Regions from separate parts of the Streptomyces sp. NPDC086777 genome, predicted to be linked through region 1. Evidence: riboswitches for the same ligand, from Rfam matches in the RefSeq annotation. Region 1 holds a riboswitch; each other region holds the start of a gene.

Region 1 (7,268 bases):
TGCCATGGTTCTGAAGGAGGCAGCCGGAGCGCCCGGCCAGGGCGCGGAGCATGTTCTCGGCCAACTCGTCGGTGCCGTACGTCGCATACGGGGCAACCCGGACCGCACCGCCGAGGGCGGCGGACATGTAGTGGATCGCCGGCAGCTCGGGGACGAGCGTGGAGACGGCCGTCGCGTGGACGGCGTGGGTGTGGACGACGGCCCGGGCGTCGGTGCTGCCGTAGACCGCGAGATGCATCGGCAGCTCACTGGTCGGGACCAGGGTGCCGAGCACCTGGCGGCCGGCGAGGTCCACACCCGTCACGTCGTCCGGACCGAGCCGGCCGTAGGGCACGCCCGACGGCGTGACCAGCACGGTGTCGCCGACGCGGACCGAGACGTTGCCGGAGGTACCGACGACCAGCCCGTCGGAGACAGTGCGGCGGGCGGTGGCGACGAGTTCGAGCCAGGCGTCCGCCTCCGCCGCGCGCGCGTCCCGCCTTCGCGGCTCCGACACACCCTGTGCGCCGGCCCGTCCGTCCCGTCCGCCACGCTCGCCCCGCCACTGCTCAGCCATGGCCCGATCCTGTCAGTGAGGACCCCAACCGGCCCGCACGGCAGGGCACTTTAGGCCGGACGTCCCCAATCCAGTAGAGCGCAAACCATCCCAAAGAGTTCCATTTCCCGGCTTGGCCGAAGATCGCCGAGGATACGCCGATCTTCCAATAATCTCTGGACGATTTTTCGTACACATCGCCATTCCGGGGGGAAACATGGCCTGTGACCGTATTCCGCCGTCCCGCCACCGCGTCCGCGCCCTCGCGGCGTCGGTGGCGGCGCTCGCCCTCACGACCGCCGCGACCGCGGCCGCGTTCGCCGCGACACCGGCGTCCGCGGCGAGCCTGCCGAAGGGGCACGACGTCTCCTCGCACCAGAAGAACGTCGACTGGCCGGGCGCCAGGGCGAAGGGCGCCAGGTTCGTATACATCAAGGCCACCGAGTCCACCACCTACCGCAACCCGTACTTCGACCAGCAGTACAACGGCTCCCGCGAGGCCGGGATCAGGCGGGGCGCGTACCATTTCGCCCTGCCGGACAGGTCGTCGGGCGCCCGCCAGGCCGCGTACTTCGTGAGCCACGGCGGCACCTGGACGGCGGACGGCTGGACGCTGCCGCCCGCGCTCGACGTCGAGTACGACCCGTACGACAGGAAGCACAAGTGCTACGGGCTGAGCACGTCCCGGATGATCGAGTGGATCAGGTCCTTCAGTGACGAGCTGAAGCGGGAGACCGGCCGGCGGCCGGTGATCTACACGACCACGAACTGGTGGAACCTCTGCACCGGTGGCAGCGGCGCCTTCGCCGCCGACCACGCCCTGTGGATCGCCCGCCACGGCTCGGCGGACGCCGGGACACTGCCGGCCGGCTGGTCGTCGTGGACCTTCTGGCAGTACGACAACAGCGGCAGCCTGCCGGGTGACCAGAATCTCTTCAACGGGTCGGCGGGCCGCCTGAAGGCGTTCAGCCTGGGCCGGTGACCAACGGGCGACCGGGCCGCCGGACCGGAACCGGGACGGTGGCCCGGCCCCGCTCCCGCCGCGGTCGCCCCGCAGGCGATCTCATACACCACCAAGACCGCCCCAGTTCACCTTCCGTTCATCCAGGTTGCCTACGGTCCAACAACCAATGACCTCGAAAGATTGCCTGGGTAAATGGAAAACTTCTCGCTGATCCTCGCGATTGTGGTAGTAACCGCACTCGCGTTTGATTTCACGAACGGTTTCCACGACACCGCCAACGCGATGGCCACGACCATCTCGACCGGCGCGCTCAAGCCCAAGATCGCGGTGGCCATGTCCGCCGCGCTCAACCTGTTGGGCGCCTTCCTCTCGGTGGAGGTCGCCAACACGATCTCCAAGGGTCTCGTCGACGAGAACGGCATTCGTCCCGAGGTCATCTTCGCGGCCCTCGTCGGCGCCATCCTCTGGAACCTGGTGACCTGGCTGGTGGGCCTGCCCTCCAGTTCCTCGCACGCCCTCATGGGCGGCCTGATCGGCGCCACCGTCGCCTCCGCCGGCTTCGGCGCGGTCCACGGCGACGTGCTCGTCACCAAGGTCCTGCTCCCGGCGGTCGCCGCCCCCGTCGTCGCAGGCCTCGCGGCGGCGCTCTCCACCCGCCTCTCCTACAGGCTCTCGAAGAACGCCGAGGACGAGGCCACCCGCAAGGGCTACCGCGCCGGCCAGATCGCCTCCGCCGGCCTGGTCTCGCTCGCGCACGGCACCAACGACGCCCAGAAGACGATGGGCATCATCACCCTCGCACTGATCGCGGGCGGCTCGATCGCCCCCGGCTCGAACCCTCCCACCTGGGTCATCCTCTCCGCCGGCCTCGCCATCGCGCTCGGCACCTACATCGGCGGCTGGCGGATCATCCGCACCATGGGCACGGGCCTGACCGACCTGCGGCCGCAGCAGGGCTTCGCCGCCCAGACCAGCGCGGCCACCGCCATCCTGGCCTCCTCCCACCTGGGCTTCTCGCTCTCCACCACGCACGTCGTCTCGGGTTCCGTGATGGGCGCGGGCCTCGGCCGCAAGGGCGGCACGGTCCGCTGGTCCACCGCGACCCGCATGATGGTCGCCTGGGTGCTCACCCTCCCGGCCGCCGCGGTGGTCGGCGCGCTCGCCGAGTCCGTGACGGACCTCGGCGACTGGGGCACCGCCGGCGTCGCCGTCTTCCTCGTGGCGGCCAGCGCCGCGATCTGGAAGCTCTCCCGCCGCGAGGTCGTGGACAGCAGCAACGTCGTCGGCACCCAGGAGCCGGCCGGCGTGGTGACCACGGCGATCGCCGCCGTGACCCCGCCGCCCGCGGGCACGGTCGCGGTCGCGGACGGACTGACCGCCACCATCCCCGCTCCTGCCCCCGCCCCGGCCGCTCCCGCGACCGACCCGGCCGCCACCGTCTGACCCCGAGGAAGAACCGACATGAACATCGACTGGGCAGCCATCGGCTCCGTCTTCGGCGTCAGCCTGGTGGCCACCGTGGGGCTGGTGGCCCTCTTCACCCTCGGCGTCAGGGGCCTCTCCGCCCGCGAACGCGCCACCGCCCAGGGCGGGTCGGCGGCCCTGGCCATGACGGCCGCCTGGCTCTGCTTCGCCGCCTGCGCGGCCGCGGTGGCGTACGGCATCCACCTGATCGTGGCGAAGGCCTGAGCCGGGAAGTCCCCGCCTCGCGCCGAGAAGGCTCCTCTCCGTCCGTCCGGATCCGCCCACCGGGATCCGTCCGCCGGGGAGGAGCCTTCCGCATACCCCACAGGCCCCGCCGGACACCCGGTGTGGGCCTTCCCACACACTCCCCTCGCAGGTCAAAGGCAAGTTGACGGGTCTTCCGGGGCCGTGGTGGACTTCCGGAGCCATGTACGGCGGCAAGGGAGGAAGCCGGTGTGAATCCGGCGCGGTCCCGCCACTGTCACCGGGGTAGCAATCCCCGGAAGCCAGGAACTCCCACCGCCGGTCTCGTCGAACCAGGGCGTGGACACCCTGAGTGAGGACATAACGCCATGCGCGGCTGCCGTTCGAGGTTGAGTACCCGGCCCGTCCCCGACCCCGCGGCCGGCTGAGCCGATGGGTGCCGACCGCGTCTTCGCGTACGGCGCCGCCGCCGGCCTTCTCGGTGATCTGCTGCTCGGCGATCCGCGCCGGGGGCATCCGGTCGCCGTGTTCGGACGGGCGGCCGGGGCCGTGGAGCGGGTGCTGTGGCGGGACCACCGCGGGTGGGGCGCGCTGCACACCGCCGTCTGCGCCGGGGGCGCCGTTGCGCTGGGTGCCGCGGCGCAACGGGTCGTACGGCCGTCCGCCGCCGCGTCCGCCGCGCTCACGGCCGCTGCCACCTGGGCCGTGGTCGGGAGCACTTCGCTCTCCCGTGAGGCCCGGGCCATCGGGCGGGCCCTGCGGACCGGTGACGTCGAGGCGGCCCGTGCCAGGCTGCCGCATCTGTGCGGACGGGATCCGCAGGCCCTGGACGCCGACGGGATCGCCCGCGCGGTCGTGGAGTCCGTCGCCGAGAACACGAGCGACGCGGTCGTGGGCGCGCTGGTGTGGGGAGCCGTGGGGGGCGTTCCCGGGCTGCTGGGGTTCCGGGCCGTCAACACCCTGGACGCCATGGTGGGGCACAAGTCACCCCGGTACCGGCGCTACGGGTGGGCCTCGGCACGGCTGGACGACGTGGCCGGGTGGCCGGGGGCACGGCTCACCGCCGTCCTCGCCGCGGTCGCCGGGAACGACCGGCGGGGGGCCGTACGGGCCTGGCGTGCCGACGCGGGCAAGCATCCGAGTCCCAACGCGGGGCCCGTGGAGGCGTCGTTCGCGGGGGCGTTGGGGGTACGGCTCGGGGGGACGCTGTCGTACGCGGGGCGGGTCGAGCACCGGCCGGTGCTGAACGGGGAGGGACGGGCTGTGCAGGTCGCCGACATCGAGCGGGCCGTGCGGTTGTCGCGGCGGGTGGGATGGCTGGCGCTGGGGGTGAGTGCGGCGGGCGCGCTGCTGCGGCGGGCGCCCTCACGGCGCCCGGCGCCGAAGTCACCGGCCGGAGGCCTGTCATGAACAACGGAGGCCTCCTCGTCGCCGGTACCACCTCCGACGCCGGAAAGAGTGTCGTGACCGCCGGGATCTGCCGGTGGCTGGTGCGGCAGGGCGTGAAGGTGGCGCCGTTCAAGGCGCAGAACATGTCCCTCAACTCCTTCGTCACCCGCGAGGGTGCCGAGATCGGGCGGGCGCAGGCCATGCAGGCGCAGGCCTGCCGGGTGGAGCCGACCGCGCTCATGAACCCGGTACTGCTCAAGCCCGGCGGTGAGCAGAGCAGTCAGGTGGTGCTGCTCGGCAGGCCCGTCGGCGAGTTGAGCGCGCGCGGGTACCACGGCGGGCGGCAGCAGAAGCTGCTCGGGACCGTGCTCGACTGTCTCGCCGAGTTGCGGGGCACGTATGACGCGGTGATCTGTGAGGGGGCGGGCAGTCCGGCGGAGATCAACCTGCGCCGGACCGACATCGTGAACATGGGGATAGCCCGCAATGCCGGGCTGCCCGTGCTCGTGGTCGGCGACATCGACCGCGGGGGCGTCTTCGCCTCCTTCTTCGGGACCGTCGCCCTGCTGTCGCCGGAGGACCAGGCCCTCGTCGCCGGGTTCCTCGTCAACAAGTTCCGCGGGGACGTCTCCCTCCTGGAGCCGGGCCTGGACATGCTCCACACGCTCACCGGACGGCACACCTACGGCGTCCTCCCCTTCCGCCACGGGCTCGGCATCGACGAGGAGGACGGGCTGCGGGTCTCCCTGCGGGGAACCGTGCGCGAGTCGAACGTCGCCCCGCCCGTGGGCGACGACGTGCTGCGGGTCGCCGTCTGTGCGATCCCGCTGATGTCCAACTTCACGGACGTGGACGCGCTGGCCGCCGAACCCGGCGTCGTGGTGCGGTTCGTGGACCGGCCGGAGGAGCTGGCCGACGCCGATCTCGTCATCGTCCCCGGCACCCGGGGGACGGTCCGCGCCCTGGAGTGGCTGCACGCACGGGGGCTCGCGGACGCGCTGCGGCGCCGGGCCGCCGAACAGCGGCCCGTGCTCGGCATCTGCGGGGGCTTCCAGATCCTCGGTGAGCACATCGAGGACGACGTCGAGAGCCGCAGGGGGGCCGTCGACGGGCTCGGGGTCCTGCCCGTGCGTGTCCGGTTCGCCCGGGAGAAGACGCTCACCAGGCCCGTCGGAGAGGCCATCGGCGAGCGGGTCGAGGGGTACGAGATTCACCACGGGGTCGGTGAGGTGACCGGCGGGGAGCCCTTCCTGGACGGCTGCCGGGTCGGGCAGACCTGGGGCACGCACTGGCACGGCTCGCTGGAGTCGGACGGTTTCCGGCGGGCCTTCCTGCGCGAGGTGGCGGCCGCCGCGGGCCGCCGGTTCGTGCCGGCCCCCGGCACCTCGTTCGCCGCGCTGCGCGAGGAGCAGCTCGACCGGCTCGGCGACCTGATCGAACAGCACGCGGACACCGACGCGCTCTGGCGGCTCATCGAGTCGGGCGCGCCGCAAGGACTGCCTTTCATTCCACCGGGAGCGCCCGCATGAGCACTGTGTTGTTGTTGTCGACCGCCGACACCGATCTGCTGGCGGCCCGGGCCGCCTCCGGTGCCGACTACCGGATCGGCAATCCGACGCGCGTCGACGTCACGGAGGAGCTGCCCGCGCTCCTCGCGGGCGCGGACATCGCCGTCGTACGGCTGCTCGGCGGCAAGCGCGCCTGGGAGGACGGGCTCGCCGCGCTGAAGGCCGCCGGGATCCCGACCGTGCTGCTCGGCGGCGAGGCGGTGCCGGACGCGGAGCTGATGGCCGAGTCGTCGGTGCCGGCGGGCGTGGTCGCCGAGGCGCTCAGGTACCTCGTCGAGGGCGGCCCCGCCAACCTCACCGAGCTGGCCCGGTTCCTCTCCGACACGGTGTTGCTGACCGGCGAGGGGTTCGCCGAGCCGCAGAAGATGCCCGAGTACGGCGTCCACGGCACCCGTGCCCGGCAGAGCGGCCGGCCGACCGTCGGGGTGCTCTTCTACCGGGCCCACGAACTGAGCGGCAACACCGGCTTCGTGGACACCCTGTGCGACGCCGTCGAGGCAGACGGCGCCAACGCGCTCCCGGTGTACTGCGGTTCGCTGCGCGGCGCGGACGCCGGGCTGTACGAGCTCCTCGCCGAGGCCGACGCACTGGTGGCGACCGTCCTGGCGGCCGGCGGTACGCACGCCTCCCGGGCCTCGGCCGGCGGCGACGAGGAGGCCTGGGACATCGGGGCGCTCGCCGACCTCGACGTGCCGGTGCTGCAGGGCCTCTGCCTGACCTCGTCGAAGAGTGCCTGGGACGAGTCCGACGCGGCCCTGTCCCCCATGGACGCGGCGATGCAGGTCGCGATCCCGGAGTTCGACGGACGCCTGATCACGGTCCCGTTCTCCTTCAAGGAGCAGGGCCCCGACGAGGTCCCGGTGTATGTCGCCGATCCCGAGCGGGCCGGACGCGTCGCCGGAATCGCCGTACGGCACGCCCGGCTCCGGCACAAGCCGAACGCGGAGAAGAAGATCGCGCTGGTCTTCACGGCGTACCCGACCAAGCACTCCCGGGTCGGCAACGCGGTGGGGCTCGACACCCCCGCCTCGGCGGTCCGCGTGCTGGATGCGCTGCGGGACGCCGGATACGGGGTCGAGGGGCATCCGGACGACGGCGACGAGCTGATCCACCGGCTCATCGACGCCGGTGGCCACGACGTCGA
Region 2 (7,268 bases), on a different contig from region 1:
TGGTACACCGGGACCACGGCACGGCGGCCGCCCTCCTCGGGCACCTGCGGCCGCTGCGGGACCAGTTGGCCGGCGCGGCGGGTGCGGCGTACGCGAGCCGTCCGCTCGCGCACGCCCTGGCCGACCTGCACCGGCTGCTCGGCGAGGACCGGGCGGCTGCCGACGGGTACGCGCTGGCCGAACGCACCGCGCTCGCCTGGGGTTCGGCACACCTCGCGGCGGACGCCCGCCGGGCCGCGGCGGACCTGGCCGAGGCCATGGCCCGCCGCCGCACCTTCGCGACCTGACGGCCCGGCGGCGGGCCGTCCCCGTCGTCAGCCGCCGAGCGCGGCGTCCACCACCGCCTTCGCCTCCTCCTGCACCCGGGCCAGGTGTGCGGGGCCCTGGAAGGACTCGGCGTAGATCTTGTAGACGTCCTCGGTGCCGGACGGCCGGGCCGCGAACCAGGCGTTCTCGGTGGTCACCTTGATGCCGCCGATGGCCGCGCCGTTGCCCGGCGCCTCCGTGAGGACGGCGGTGACCGGCTCGCCCGCCAGGGACTCGGCGGTGACCTGGGCCGGGGAGAGCTTGCCGAGGAGGGCCTTCTCCTCGCGGGTGGCGGGGGCGTCGATGCGGGCGTAGGCGGGTTCACCGAAGCGGGCGGTGAGTTCGGCGTAGTGCTCGGACGGGGTCCTGTCCGTCACGGCCGTGATCTCGGAGGCGAGCAGGGCGAGCAGGATGCCGTCCTTGTCGGTGGTCCAGACCGAGCCGTCACGGCGCAGGAAGGAGGCGCCCGCCGACTCCTCGCCGCCGAACCCGATGGCCCCGCTGACGAGTCCGTCGACGAACCACTTGAACCCGACCGGCACCTCGACCAGTTGACGGCCCAGGTCGGCGGCGACCCGGTCGATCATCGACGAGGAGACGAGGGTCTTGCCGACGCCGGCGTCCGCCGCCCACTGCTCGCGGTGGCGGTAGAGGTAGGAGATGGCTACGGCGAGGTAGTGGTTGGGGTTCATCAGGCCGGCGTCACGGGTGACGATGCCGTGCCGGTCGGCGTCGGCGTCGTTGCCGGTGGCGACGCGGAACTCGGCGCGCTTCTCGATGAGCGAGGCCATCGCGTACGGCGACGAGCAGTCCATGCGGATCTTGCCGTCCCAGTCCAGCGTCATGAACCGCCAGGTGGGGTCGGTGTACGGGTTGACCACGGTGAGGTCGAGGCTGTGCCGCTCGGCGATCCGGCCCCAGTAGGCGACGGAGGCGCCGCCGAGCGGGTCGGCGCCGATGCGCAGCCCGGAGGCGCGGACCGCGTCGAGGTCGAGGACGCTGGGCAGGTCGTCGACGTAGACGCCCATGAAGTCGTAGCGGCCGGTGGTCGGCGCGGCGAGCGCGCGCTCGTAGGGGATGCGCCGCACGTCCTTCATGCCGCCCGCGATGATCTGGTTGGCGCGGTCCTGGATCCAGGAGGTGGCGTCGGAGGCGGCGGGGCCGCCGCTGGGCGGGTTGTACTTGAAGCCGCCGTCCGCGGGCGGGTTGTGCGAGGGGGTGACGACGACGCCGTCCGCGAGGCCGGTGGTGCGGCCGCGGTTGTGGGTGAGGACGGCGTGCGAGACGGCGGGGGTGGGGGTGTAGCCGTCGGCGCTGTCGACGAGGACGGTGACGCCGTTGGCGGCGAAGACCTCCAGGGCGGTGACCTTGGCCGGCTCGGACAGGGCGTGGGTGTCGGCGCCCAGGAAGAGGGGGCCGTCGGTGCCCTGGCCGCTCCGGTACTCGCAGATGGCCTGGCTGGTGGCGGCGATGTGGTCCTCGTTGAACGCGGTCGTCAGCGACGATCCGCGGTGTCCCGAGGTGCCGAACGCCACCCGCTGGCCCGGGTCGGACGGGTCGGGGTGCAGTGCGTAGTAGGCCGTGACCAGCCGGGCCACGTCGACGAGGTCCTCCGGAGCCGCCGGCCGGCCCGCTCGCTCATGCGGCATGAGTCCACTTCCTCCGCAGTCGTTGATCGATCGCTCGCGCCCATCTTTCCTTGTCAGCGGTCACGAACGCGAGTACGGCACCGGCCGCGCGCCGAAGACCCGGCGGGTGCAGGGCCGGTTCACGGCGGACGTACCGCAGAGGGCCCCCGGACGGTTCCGGTGGGCCCTCTCGTGTCGTGCGGTGTGACGCGGTGCCGGTCAGTGCGCAGCGGGCACCGTGCGCGCGGCGGCCGGGGCCTTCGCGGGCTTGGGGTTGAGGACGCGTTCGGCCAACTCGCCGAAGAGCAGACCGAATCCGCCCCACAGCACCACCTGGATGGCGAGCGCCGAGAGCCGGAACCGCCACAGCAGGGCGGCCGGGAAGTCCGCCGGCACCTCGTTGACGACCGGCAGGAACTGGTACGCCAGCCCGATGACGACGGCGAACGCGGCCACCGCGAGGACCGTCGCCCACCAGGTGCCCAGCCGCGGCCGGAGCCGCTTGCCGAGGATGGTGGCGGCGACCGCGAGGAGCACGCTGAGCAGCATCATCAGGAAGTACAGCGTGGTCCGCTTGCCGATGGTGTCCGGGTCGCCCACCGACGGCGGGTTGGCCGGGTACTTCAGGAACGGCACCACGTACACGGCGACCAGGGCGCAGCCGGACAGCAGCAGCGCCGTCGCCCGCGCCGAGAGACCGCCGACGCGGCCGAGGGCGAAACAGTAGGCCAGGGCGGCGATGCCGCCGAAGGCGACCCCGTAGACGAGGACACCGGTGGCGAGGCCGGCGGTGGACTGCAGGGAGCGGGACACGACCTCCATCTCGTGCTCGTGCGAGTGGGCGTCCTCGAAGCTGATCGCCTTGTCGACGTTCGGCTCACCCAGCAGGTAGGCGGCGACGAGGGCGAGCAGGCCGGCGGCCAGGCCGGCGAGCATGCCCCGCACCAGGAGGTTGCGGACCGTTGCGGAGTTCATGGGTGGTTCGGCGCCCCTCGCGTCAGTGGCAGGGGAAGCCGAGCAGGTGGCGGGCGTCGTGCACCCACTCGTGGACGTCCGTGCCGCTGAACACGGAGGTGGCGCCCTGTTCGGCGCCGACGAAGTAGAGCAGGACCAGCATCAGGATGCCGAAGAAGACCGCCCAGGGGGCTATCGCGGACAGCGGCAGCTTGGCGGGCACGGCGGGGGTGTTGGCTGTCGGCGGAGCGACGGTCTGCGCCATGGCAGGACCTCCTCTGGGAGTTCGCGTCCCAACTCGGTGGTGCACAGGACGACGGCCACGGGTCTGACTCACGAGCAGCTGTGGGGCTCTCGCATACAGTGGCGCGACCGTTCCGGATTCCCACCGGGTTCCGTCTCGCCGTCGTCGATATCGGACAGACCGTACCGCGTGTCAGGAGCACGGCCAAGACCGCACCACCAGGCGTGATCTTCGTCTCGCGCCTGATGGGCGGCCGGTCGAGCCGGTCAGGCGGCTGGGGCGAGGCCCAGTTCGCGCTCGCCGAGCGGGGCGAAGAAGCGGTCGACGTCCGCGTCGGCGACCCCGGCGAGGGTGGCCGGGGACCAGTGCGGGGTGCGGTCCTTGTCGACGACCTGGGCCCGGATGCCCTCCACCAGGTCATGGGTGGTGAGGGTCGCGCAGGAGACGCGGTACTCCTGGTCCAGGACCTGCTCCAGCGAGCCGAGTCGGCGGGCCCTGCGCAGCGCCGCGAGGGTGACCTTCAGGGCGGTGGGGGACCTGGTGAGCAGGGTGTCCGCCGCCTCCTTCGCCGCCGGGTCGCCGTGCGCGAGCAGCCGCTGGACGATCTCCTCGACGGTGCCGGCCGCGTAGCAGGCGTCGATCCACGTCCGGTGCCCGGCCAACTCCCCAGGGGGTGCCTGCCGTTCCCGCCGGGCGAGCGCCTCGGGTACCGGGAGGCCGGCCAGGTCGGCGACGAACGCGGGGATCGAGTCCGGCGGCACGCAGTGGTCGGCGAGTCCGCACAGCATCGCGTCGGCGGCGCCGATCCGGGCGCCGGTCAGGGCGAGATGGGTGCCGAGTTCGCCGGGCGCGCGGCCGAGCAGGTACGTGCCGCCGACGTCGGGCACGAAGCCGATCCCGGTCTCCGGCATGGCGATCAGCGACCGCTCGGTGGCGATCCGGACGCTGCCGTGCGCCGAGACGCCGACCCCGCCGCCCATCACGATGCCGTCCATGACCGCGACGTACGGCTTGGGGTACCGGGCGATGCGCGCGTTGAGCCGGTACTCGTCCCGCCAGAACGCGGCCGCGGCCGAGCCGTCGCCGTCCCGGGCGTCGTCGTGGACGGCACGGATGTCCCCGCCCGCGCACAGGCCGCGCTCCCCCGCGCCGGTGATGACGACGGTCTGGACGGCGGGGTCGTGCTCCCACTCCGTGAGCGCCTCGTCGATGCGTCGCACCATGGCGTGCGTCAGGGCGTTGATGGCCTTCGGCCGGTTGAGCGTGAGATGCCCGGCCCGTCCGTCGACGTGTCGCAGGACGTGTTCGTCGGCGCCGGTCATCCGGACACCTCCGCCGGGCCGCCGGCCGCGATGAGGCGCATGGTCTCGTCGGTTCCTTCCGGGATCGGGTGGACGCGTGGGTCACCGACGATCTTCTCGTGTCCGCCGGGTCCGGAGCACGCCGCCCCGTCGAAGGACGTCCGGGGACCTCGGCCGGGCCGCCTCGCCGGCGGTCGGCGTCAGTCGTCGGGGATGCCGGCTCCGCTCGGCGCGGGGACGGTCTTCTCCGGGTGGAGCAGGGAGCGGGCGCCGCAGCGGAACTGGTCGAGCCTGTCGAGGACGGTCCGGCCGACCGGGGTGTGGCCCCAGACGCTGATGCCCTGGTGGGTGCCGGGTTCCCCGGTGGACTCGACGATGACGATCGGCTTCCAGCCGGCCTCCCGCTCGAAGCCGGACGGGGTACGGGCGTGGTAGGAGAGTTCCTTGTCGTCGGTGTGCTGCCCGACGGACAGGGCCATGTCCAAGCCGAGTTCGTGGACCCGCTGGTAGCCGCGGGCCAGGTCGTCGAGGCACTCGCACTGGATGGTGAGGTGCTGGACGCGGGTGCGGACGGGGTCGACCGGCAGACCGCGGACACCGGCCACGGCGATGGTGTGGTGGCGTTCGTCGACCCGCAGGAAGCGGATCCTCGCCTTCGCCCGGCCCGGCCACGTCCTGTCCGGCAGCGACCGGCCGTTCGCACCCGCCGCGGCCGGCCAGCACTTCGCCAACGGACTGGACAGCGGTGTCGACCCCGGCACGCGCGCGGCCGTGGACCGCGGCAACGCCGAGGCCCTCTTCCCGCGCCTGGCGGGCGCCCCGCCCCGGCGCCCGCCGCGGTTCCGCTCCCGGCACGGCTGCGGCAGTCCGTGCGGCCGGCCGGGGCCCGCGCCTTCTTCCGGCTGGTCCAGCCCGGTTCCGACCGAGCGGCTCCGCCGGAGGTCGGGTGAACCGGCAGGGAACTCTTGGTCATGGCTTTCCCTGGACGGCCGTTCGAGTACCAAGGGCTGCCTAACATGAGGCGATCACGAACGGTACGAACCCCCGGGAGCTCGGGATGGTGTTGTCCGGCCCCAACTGGAGGTCGTTGCGTCCCTGGACGGTCGTCGGCGTCGCGGTCGTCTGCCTGGTGGCCGGAGTGCTGGCGTTCACGCGCGACTCACGCCCCGCGCACGCCGACCCGGCCGCGCTGCCGCACACCGCGGTCGAGGTGTCCGCCAGCCGCTGCGGCCGGGGGTGGCGCGCGCCGGTGTCCGGTCTCCAGGTCTTCGACCTGCACAACCCGACCGACGGGGCCGCCGAGGTCTTCCTGGAGAACCCGAGGAGCCAGGCCGTGTACGGCGAGGTCGAGGACATCGGGCCCGGTACGACCCGGGAGCTGACCGTCCGGCTCGGCAAGGGCGCGTACGCGTTCAAGTGCGTGCCCGACGACGCCGACGCGGTCACCGGGCCGACCGTCCGGATCGCCAGGGGCAGCAGCGGCCCGGCCGCGGCCCCGGTCACCGAGCACGACCTGATCCCGCCGGCGCTCGCCTACCAGACGTGGGTCGGCGGCGGCCTGTCCGGCGTCGTACGGCTGACCACCGCCCTGCGCGACGCGATCGACCGCGGCGACCTGGCCGGCGCCCGCACGGCCTGGCTGCCCGCGCATCTGGAGTACGAGCGGCTGGGCGCGGCGTACGACGCCTTCGGCGACGCCGACGGCGCGATCAACGGCACCGACGCGGGACTGCCCGGCGGGGTGCACGACAAGGACTTCACCGGCTTCCACCGGATCGAGTACGGCCTGTGGCACGGCGAGTCGGCCACGGACCTGCGCGGCCCGGCCGCGGACCTGGTGAAGGCGGTCACCACGCTGCGCGACGACTGGGCGCAGACCCGGATGGAACCCGCCCAGCTGGGGCTGCGGGCGCACGAGATCCTGGAGAACACGGTGCAGTTCGAGCTGACCGGCCGTACCGACTACGGCAGCGGCAGCAACCTCGCCACCGCCCGCGCCAACCTGGACGGCACCGTTCAGGTCCTGTCCCGGCTGCACCCCCTGCTGGCCGGCCGGTACCCGGACCTGGCCGGTCTGGAGAGCGAGCTGCAGCGGGCCGGGACGGTGCTCGACGGCTTCCGGCACGGCGGCACCTGGACGCCGCCGGCGAAGCTCGGTCACCGGCAGCGCGAGGACGTCGACGCGGTCCTCGGCGACCTGGTGGAGCGGCTGGCGTCGGTGGCCACCCTGTGCGATCCGCGGAGGACGGTATGAGCGCGAACGAGACGGCCGGCAAGGGCGCGGTGGGCCGCCGCGGGTTCCTGCGCGGCGCGGCCCTCGCGGGGGCCGGGCTGGCCGCCGGCGGCGCGGCCGCCCCCGGCACGGACGCCACCGCCCCCGGCCCGATCGCCCCCTTCCACGGCGCCCGCCAGCAGGCGGCGATCGCCGCGCCCCGCCGGACGACCGTGTTCGCCTCCTTCGACGTCACCGCCGAAAGCCGCGCCGAGCTGACCGAGCTGCTGCGCACGCTCACCGACCGCGCCCGCTTCCTGACCTCGGGCGGCACCCCGGACCCGGCCGGGATCACCGCCCCGCCCGCCGACTCGGGTGTCCTCGGCGGACGACTCCCGTCCGGTGCGCTCGCGGTGACCGTCGGCCTCGGTGCCTCGCTCTTCGACCACCGCTACGGGCTCTGGAACCTGAGACCGCGTCGGCTGACGACGATGCCGGCGTTCCCGGACGACGACCTGCGCCCCGAGTGGTGCCATGGCGACCTCAGTCTGCAGTTGCACGCGGACGACACGGACACCGTGCTGCACGCCCTGCGCGACATGGCCCGGCACACCCGGGGTGGT
Region 3 (7,268 bases), on a different contig from region 1:
CTCGGCCGTGCCGCGCGGCTGCGACGCGTCCGCCGAGTCCTCGCTCACCGCGAAGCGGAAGCCCTCGACCGAACCGTCGCCGGGCCGCGCGGTCGACGGGCCCTGCGTGGCGTACGTCCAGCGCGCACCGTCCCGCTCCCAGAAGGACCAGTAGCGGTATCCGGTGGCCGCCGCCGGCCCCACGGCCGTCGCGCACAACGTCAGCGCGGCCAGGAGCAGCAGCCCCGCACGGCGGACCGCGGTCACAGCTGCCGCTGCTTCCGGCGGCCGCTGAACAGGAAGCCGATGCCGATACCGGCGACGAGCCCGGTGCCGACGATCCACCACACGCTGCTGCCCGACTTCTTCTCCCCGGCCTTCTCCTCGGCCTGCTTCGTGGCGGCCGCCTCCGGGGCCGGTCCGGTCGCGTTCAGCGCCGTCACCAGGTTCGTGCCGCCGAAGTCACGGGGGTCCTTGCCCATCGCGTGCGCCGCGAAGATCAGCTCGGCGTAGGCCGCGGGTCCGCTCTGCCTCGCCCACGGCACGGCGTGCGCCTCCAGCCAGGCGTACGGCTTCTGCGCGGGCTTCGTCCAGCCCTGCGCGGCCATGGCGACCACCGCGTCGGCGGTGTTGCCGTAGTCCGGCTGGGGCTCGGCGCCGGGCAGGGCGGAGACCAGGTAGCCCTTGGTGGCGGTGGCGTCCCCCAGGTAGGCGGCGCCGTTGCGGGCCAGCTCGGCGGGGGTGAGGGCCTTGTCGGAGTTGGCGCAGACATACCCCTCCGCCGGGGCCTTCCCGGCCGTCGTCACGAACCCCTTGCCGAGGGCCTCGAGCACCCCCGCCGCGGTCGCGTCCGCGTTGGCGGTCAGCTTCCCGGTCTTCTTGTCCGGCTGGTAGGCGAGGGCCCCGCCGCCGTCCTGGTCGCAGGGGACGGACCACTTGGCGAGGAGGTCGTAGGGCGACCTGTCCGCGCTCGCGCCGGCCGTCGCGAGCGCGCCGACGACCACGCCGGTGGAGTTGGTGTCGCTGGGCGAGCCCGTGGTGTAGCCCCAGCCGCCGTCCTTGTTCTGTACCGACTTCAGCCAGGTCACCGCCTTGTCCGCGGCAGCGTCGTGCCCGCCGACGGCCTTCAGCGCCTGTACGGCGGCGGCCGTGCTGTTCGTGTCGACCGGCACCTTGGCGTCACAGGCCGCCGTCGGCTCGGCGCGGAACGCGGCGAACGCGCCGTTCGCGCACTGCTGCCCGGCCAGCCAGTCCACCGCCTTCGCGGCCGGGGTCACCCCCACCGCGCGCTGGGCCAGCAGGGCGAGGGACTGGCGCCAGACGCCGTCGAACTTGGGGTCCGAACCGCCGTAGAGCCCCGACGGGAGCACCGTCGACGCGGACGGCGACGGGGAGGTGGTACCGGCGGCCAGCGCGGTCGTCGCGGGCACGGCGGCCCCGATGACGGCGGTGGCGGCCAGTACCCCGGCGGTGCGGCGGAGGACGGTCATGGTCGGCGGGTGCCTCTCCCTGCGGGGAGCCGGGCAGCGCGGGAGACCCCGGCGGCTCGGCTCCGTAAACCTCGACGGTGCCGTGCGACGACGGGCGTCGGCGCACGTGAGCCGATCAACGTCCCGGGCGCGGCGGTCCGGCTTGCCATGGCAGGTGGCTCACGGTTGCGGGTCAGCGCCGGAATTGCACCGGCTTCCCCCCGTACGGGTGATGACGACCCGGCTACTTTACCGGCCGCCCCGGGGAAGCTGAGAGGGGGCTGTGCGGGGACCGTCTCGTCGGGGTCGTGCCATGACGGGGAGACCGCTCGGGGTGGGGCGTTCCGCCGACGTGTACGAGATCGACCAGGCGTGGGTGCTGCGCCGGGACCGGGACGGCTGGGGGCGCGGCCGCCGAGGGCGCGGTGCGGGCGTGGGTACGGGGGGGCGCGGGTGTCCGGCACCCCGGGCGCGGCCGACCGGGTCCCGTACCGAACCGGTCATGGCGCGGCTCTCCGGCCCGACCCTGCCGGCGGCGCTGCTGACGGGCGGGACGGGCCCGGCGGCGGCCCTGCGCCCGCGCGCGGTCAATCCGGCGATGAGCCGAGCGGGAGTCGAAGTGCTCGACGCGGCGGGCCGGTTGGTACGGTCGATCGGCTTCTGGCCTTCCGGTCCGCTAGCCTTCCGCCGCCGCGGACTGCCCCCGTGTGAAACCGTGGCTCCGTTCCACCTTCGCCACGTGCAGGGTGTAACTCTCGTACCACTCGGCCCGCCCGCGCCGCTGCGCCGCCCGGTGCTCGGCGTCGGTCCGCCACCGCGTGAGCGCGTCGGCGTCGCGGAAGTACCCGACGGTGATGCCCAGCCCGCCGGGGGTCTGCGCGTGGTCCATCCCCAGGTACCCGGGGATGTCCTTCACCAGGTCCTCCATGCGTGCGTTGGTCTCGCCGTAGCCGCTCTGGTCCTCGGTCCGCACCGAGGTGAAGACGGCCACGTAGTAAGGGGGTTCGTAGGCCTCGACGGGCACGACGGGCGCTTCGGTGTGATCGCTCATGGCCGCACCGTAGGCCGGAACGCGCCCGCTGATCCAGCGCCTTTTGGGAACGTGGCGGCGCCCCGAAGGGGGCGCTGGGGGTACCCCCGGCCGAAGGCTGGGGGAGGAACGGCGCGCTCGGCCACGACGGCGCCGTAGCCGACGGACCGCACGGCGCGGCACGTCCTCAAGCGCGCTCAGGCCGCGTCCGCGAGCGGCGCGATGCCCGCCGAGAGGTGGCGGGCCATGCGGCGCAGCGCGTCCTCGCAGGCGTCCGGGGTCTCGCCCACCGCCACCCAGAGGGCCAGCCGGTCGGCGGCGGTGGCGTGCGGGCCCGCGGTGACGGGGTTGCCGGTGTGCTGGAGGAGGAGCATGCGGTCGGCGCCGGGCTCGCCGGCGGCGTCGGGGGAGAGGTCCAGGTGGTCGAGGCGGCCGGTGACGGCCGGGTACGCGAACTGGATCGCGGCCGTCCGCTGCCGGGTGGGTGTGGTGTCGGGCGTCTCGCCGGTGGCGAGGGCGGCCGCGGCCCGGGCCAGGTCGACGCCGGTGGCCCGTCGGACGAGGAGCGGGATCAGGTCGCCCGGGAGATGCGGGGCGACGTCGGTGACCCGGGGGCCGCGGTCGGTGAGGGTGAGGCCGATGTGCAGGACGCCCCGGTCGACACCGAGGGCGTGCACGGTGCGGTCGACGGCCAGGCGCAGGAAACGGTTGTGCAGGAGGCCGTCGTGGGCGTGCACGGTGTGCCGGAGCGGCTGCCGGGCGGGCGCCGGACCCAGGGCCGTACGGGTGATGGCGGCGATGCGGATCTCGCCGTCGAGGACGACCGCCTCGGCCGAGACGCGGGGCGTGCCGGGGTCGTCGGGACCGCCGGTGGGAACGGTGTGGGCGGCCAGCAGGGCGCGCAGTGCGGGCGGGTCGCTACAGGCTTCGGCCGCGGTGAGGGAGGGGCCGGGCAGCCCCAACTGCCCGGCGATCCTCGCGGCGGCGACCGCGTACTCGCCCGAGAAGGTCAGCACGCCGCGGACTCTGTGCCGGGCCGCGAACCGCACCACCGCCGACGCCGTTGCGCCGCCTTTGCCGGGGTCCGCCGCGAGCCGACCGGCCAGGCACGGCTGTGCCCAGGCGGGCGGCGCGGCGTCCACCAGCAGCACCGGCCGGGCCGCGGCGACACGCGCCAGCACGAACTCGTCGTACGCGCAGCGGCGTCCGGCGCCGAGGAGCAGGACGGGCTGCGGCATCGGTTCGCCTCACCTTCCGGGGAGGAGGCGGGGCGGCTGGTCGCCCTGGCTGCCGCTCCCCCATAGGCGACACCCGGGGCGGGTCGGTTCGACCGTGGCCTGGTGACGTGATCCTTTCCTGTCAGACCGTCATATGTCAACAATTACTGCCTACTTGCGCAGTGGTACTTGTCATGTCTGGTGGGCGGTACCGGTGATTCGGTAGCCTCGCGTCTGCCCGGCCCGTTCGGCCGGCCGGCCGATCACGCGCGCGCAGGGGGACCTTGGTGAGTGACGCCCGTGCCCCGCTGACCGGCGTACTGGAACGGCTCGGGGAACTGACCGGACGTCCCGGACGGCTCTGCGAGGTCCTGGACGTGGCCGACCTGTCGTACCGCACCGGCATCCCCGTCGGGGTGGTCGCCGAACTCCTCGCGGGCGGCGCCGCACCCGAGGCGGGGCTCGCCGAACGGGTCCGCCAGCGGCTCGACTTCATCCGTGAGAACCGGCGCAGGCCGGACGGCAAGCGGTACTCGCTGGGCGAGCTCGCGGCGATCGCCGGCACCAGCAGGCAGTGGCTCAGCGAGTGGCGCAAGAGCGGGCTGCCGAGCCTCGAACACACCGACCGGCTGCGGCGGTTCTTCGGCCTCCCGCCCGGCTTCTTCACCGCCGACGAGCCCGAGGCGCTGTACGAGGCGCTCCAGCCGGTGCTGCAGGGCCTGCAGGCCCAGGCCGACCCGCTCTCCAGCCTCCGCGAGAACGGCCTGGTCCGCCTCGCGGCCCGCGCCCCCCAGATGAACCCCCGCCAGCTCGCCACCCTCGCCGACCTCGCGGAGATGCTCATCACGGCCGGGGGCGCGGTCAACTGAGCCGGATCGGCCGGACCGCCACGTAGGTCACCGGCTCGCTCCCCGGTACCGCCTCCGCGCGGCCCAGCTTCACCAGGCGGCGCAGGTGTGCCTCGGCCTCCGAGACGGCGATGTTCCGCGATCCGTAGGGGATCTGGTCCCACGGCCGGTTCCACTCCATGCGCACCGCCAGCTGCCACGGTGTGAGCGGCTGCCGGAGGAGGGTGAGCAGGCCGGAGAGGCGTTCCTCGTGGTGGGCCAGGAGTTCGTGGACCCGTCCCGGTGCGTCGGTGAAGGTGTGCTGGTGGGCCGGGAGGATCTCGGCGGGGGCGAGGCGGCCGACGCGCTCCAGGGAGTCGAGGTAGTCGCCGAGGGGGTCGGTGACGGTCGCGTCGTCGGGGTCCTCGTAGAGGCCGATGTGCGGGGTGATCTCCGGGAGGAGGTGGTCGCCGGAGAACAGGCGTCCGTGGCCGGGCAGCCGGGCCGGGTGCTCCTCCTCCAGGTGCAGGCAGACGTGGCCGGGCGTGTGTCCCGGTGTCCAGACGGCACGCAGCCTGCGGCCCGGGAGGTCGAGGAGTTCGCCGGGGAGGATCTCCCGGTCGGGAAGCGCGGGGGCCAGGCCGGGCGGGGTGCTCCGACGGCGGGGTCCCGCGCGCAACGGCGCCACGTGCTCGTCCGGCGCCCCCGCGGCCGTCAGCTTCGCCGCCATGTACGTGAACCACCGCTCCGGCCGGGTCTCCCGCGCCCGGCGCACGATCGCCGCGTCGGCCGCGTGCATCGCGATCCAGGCCCCGGAGGCCTCGCGCACCCGCCCCGACAGCCCGTGGTGGTCGGGATGGTGGTGCGTGATGACGACCCCGTGCACCTCGCCGACGCCCGTACCGCACGCCTCCAGCCCCGCCGCCAGCACGTCCCACGACCCGGGGTCGTCCCACCCGGTGTCGACCAGCACCGGCCCCCGGTCGGTGTCCATCACGTACACCAGCGTGTGGCCGAGCGGATTGTCCGGGATGGGCACCGCGACCGACCGCACGCCCCCGCCGAGATCCCGTACGGCCACCTCCGGCGCCGCCCCCGCCGACTCGCCCAGACTGTCCGCCATCAGCCTTCCTCCGCCCCCGTCCGGTCCCGCCGGCCCCACGGCCGCTTCCCACTATAACCAGAGCTGATGATCCGTCAGATAGTCGGTACGGGCCCGGTGCGACCGCATATCGGATTGCCGTCGGCCGCACCGGCCGGATAAGAAACGAACATGCTCAGAGGTGACACGGTCGGGCTCAGGGCCCGGTACGAAGAGGACATCCCGGTGCTCCGGGCCGAGCTCTACGACGACGTGGTCAACTCCTCGCGGGCCGAGAGCCGCCCGTGGCGGCCGGCCGCACCCGGCTCGAAGGACGCCCGGCTCCTGGTGGACGACAACGACGAGGGCAGCGTCAGGTTCTCCGTGGTGGAGCTGGCGGGCGGCACCCTGGTCGGCACCGCCGCGCTGTGGGGCATCGACACCCACAACCGCCTCGCGCACGTCGGGCTGGGCCTGCTGCCCGCCGCCCGCGGCAAGGGCTACGGCACCGACGTGGTCGCGGTCCTGTGCCACTACGGCTTCGCCGTGCGCGGCCTGAACCGACTGCAGGTCGAGACCCTCGCCGACAACACCGCGATGCTGCGCGCCGCCGAGCGCAACGGCTTCGTCCACGAGGGCGTGCTGCGCTCCTCGGCCTGGGTGCTCGGCGAGTTCCTGGACGAGGTGCTGCTCGGGCTCCTCGCCGCGGAGTGGCGGCCGGCCGCGCAGGCCCACGCCCGGAGTGCCGGACGGACGGGCGCATGAGGCCCGCCGCCGAGGGCGCGGCGCCGGGCACGGAGGTCTCCCCGCTGCTGCGCCAGCTCGCCCGCACCCGCCGCTTCACCCTCGGCGCACCCACCCGTCCCACCGTGGCGCCGGACGGAGCCCGGGTCCTGTTCCTGCGGAGCCGGGCCGGGGACGACCCGGTCACGTGCCTGTGGACGCTCGACCCGGCGACCGGCACCGAGCGGCTGCTGGCCGACGCCGCCGGACTGCTCGGCGACGCGGCCGACGAGGTGCCGGAGGAGGAACGCGTCCGGCGCGAGCGCGCCAGGCAGCAGGCCGCCGGGATCACCGACTACGCCACCGACGCGGCGGCCCGGACGGCCGCGTTCGCGCTCTCCGGACAGCTGTGGCTGGTGGACACGGAGTCCGGCGCCGTACGGCGGCTGCCCGCCCGGCAACCGGTGGTCGACCCGCGGCCGTCCCCGGACGGCCGGTACGTCGCCTACGTCTGCGGCGGGGCGCTCCGGGTGATCGGCGCCGACGGCGGCGGCGACCGGACGGTGGCCGCGCCCGAACCGGCGGAAGGCCCGGACGTCTTCTTCGGCCTGCCCGAACACGTGGCGAGCGAGTCGATGGACCGCCACCGGGCGTACTGGTGGGCGCCGGACGGGGAACGGCTGCTGACCACCCGGGTGGACAACCGCCAGGTGGCGCTCTGGTACCTCGCCGACCCGGCCGACCCCGCCAGGCCGCCGCGCGCGATGCGCTACCCGCGGGTCGGCACCGCCAACGCCGACGTCACACTGTGGATCGCCGACCTGGCGGGCCACCGCACCGAGGTCCGCTGGGACCGGACGGGCTTCGAGTACCTGCCCACGGCCGGCTGGGACCGGCACGGTCCGTTCGCCGTCGTGCTCAGCCGCGACCAGCGCACCTGCC

Evidence for each region. Region 1 has a riboswitch for cobalamin ahead of AB0472_RS36160 (cobalamin biosynthesis protein). Riboswitches for the same ligand answer to the same signal wherever they lie in the genome.
Region 2: it holds a riboswitch for cobalamin, as region 1 does, so the genes downstream of both, AB0472_RS21725 (CbtB-domain containing protein) here and AB0472_RS36160 (cobalamin biosynthesis protein) in region 1, are expected to answer to the same signal.
Region 3: it holds a riboswitch for cobalamin, as region 1 does, so the genes downstream of both, AB0472_RS00635 (prenyltransferase/squalene oxidase repeat-containing protein) here and AB0472_RS36160 (cobalamin biosynthesis protein) in region 1, are expected to answer to the same signal.

The regions. Positions count from the first base shown of each region.
Region 1 covers NZ_JBFBJI010000036.1:64,819-72,086, forward strand. Annotated here, with positions in the region: gene AB0472_RS36140 (class II aldolase/adducin family protein) at 1-556, opposite strand, end outside; gene AB0472_RS36145 (lysozyme) at 753-1,517, shown strand; gene AB0472_RS36150 (inorganic phosphate transporter) at 1,692-2,942, shown strand; gene AB0472_RS36155 (hypothetical protein) at 2,961-3,188, shown strand; cobalamin riboswitch at 3,359-3,499, shown strand; gene AB0472_RS36160 (cobalamin biosynthesis protein) at 3,600-4,577, shown strand; gene AB0472_RS36165 (cobyric acid synthase) at 4,574-6,085, shown strand; gene cobN (cobaltochelatase subunit CobN) at 6,082-7,268, shown strand, end outside.
Region 2 covers NZ_JBFBJI010000015.1:17,165-24,432, reverse strand. Annotated here, with positions in the region: gene AB0472_RS21740 (BTAD domain-containing putative transcriptional regulator) at 1-287, shown strand, start outside; gene pgm (phosphoglucomutase (alpha-D-glucose-1,6-bisphosphate-dependent)) at 315-1,955, opposite strand; gene AB0472_RS21730 (CbtA family protein) at 2,154-2,909, opposite strand; gene AB0472_RS21725 (CbtB-domain containing protein) at 2,932-3,153, opposite strand; cobalamin riboswitch at 3,190-3,331, opposite strand; gene AB0472_RS21720 (enoyl-CoA hydratase/isomerase family protein) at 3,399-4,454, opposite strand; partial or broken gene AB0472_RS21715 (extradiol ring-cleavage dioxygenase) at 4,634-5,089, opposite strand; gene AB0472_RS21710 (EfeM/EfeO family lipoprotein) at 5,491-6,687, shown strand; gene efeB (iron uptake transporter deferrochelatase/peroxidase subunit) at 6,684-7,268, shown strand, end outside.
Region 3 covers NZ_JBFBJI010000001.1:132,405-139,672, reverse strand. Annotated here, with positions in the region: gene AB0472_RS00640 (SCO2322 family protein) at 1-246, opposite strand, end outside; gene AB0472_RS00635 (prenyltransferase/squalene oxidase repeat-containing protein) at 243-1,469, opposite strand; cobalamin riboswitch at 1,578-1,707, opposite strand; gene AB0472_RS00630 (antibiotic biosynthesis monooxygenase) at 2,125-2,499, opposite strand; gene AB0472_RS00625 (hypothetical protein) at 2,676-3,716, opposite strand; gene AB0472_RS00620 (XRE family transcriptional regulator) at 3,983-4,564, shown strand; gene AB0472_RS00615 (MBL fold metallo-hydrolase) at 4,557-5,645, opposite strand; gene AB0472_RS00610 (GNAT family protein) at 5,796-6,368, shown strand; gene AB0472_RS00605 (prolyl oligopeptidase family serine peptidase) at 6,365-7,268, shown strand, end outside.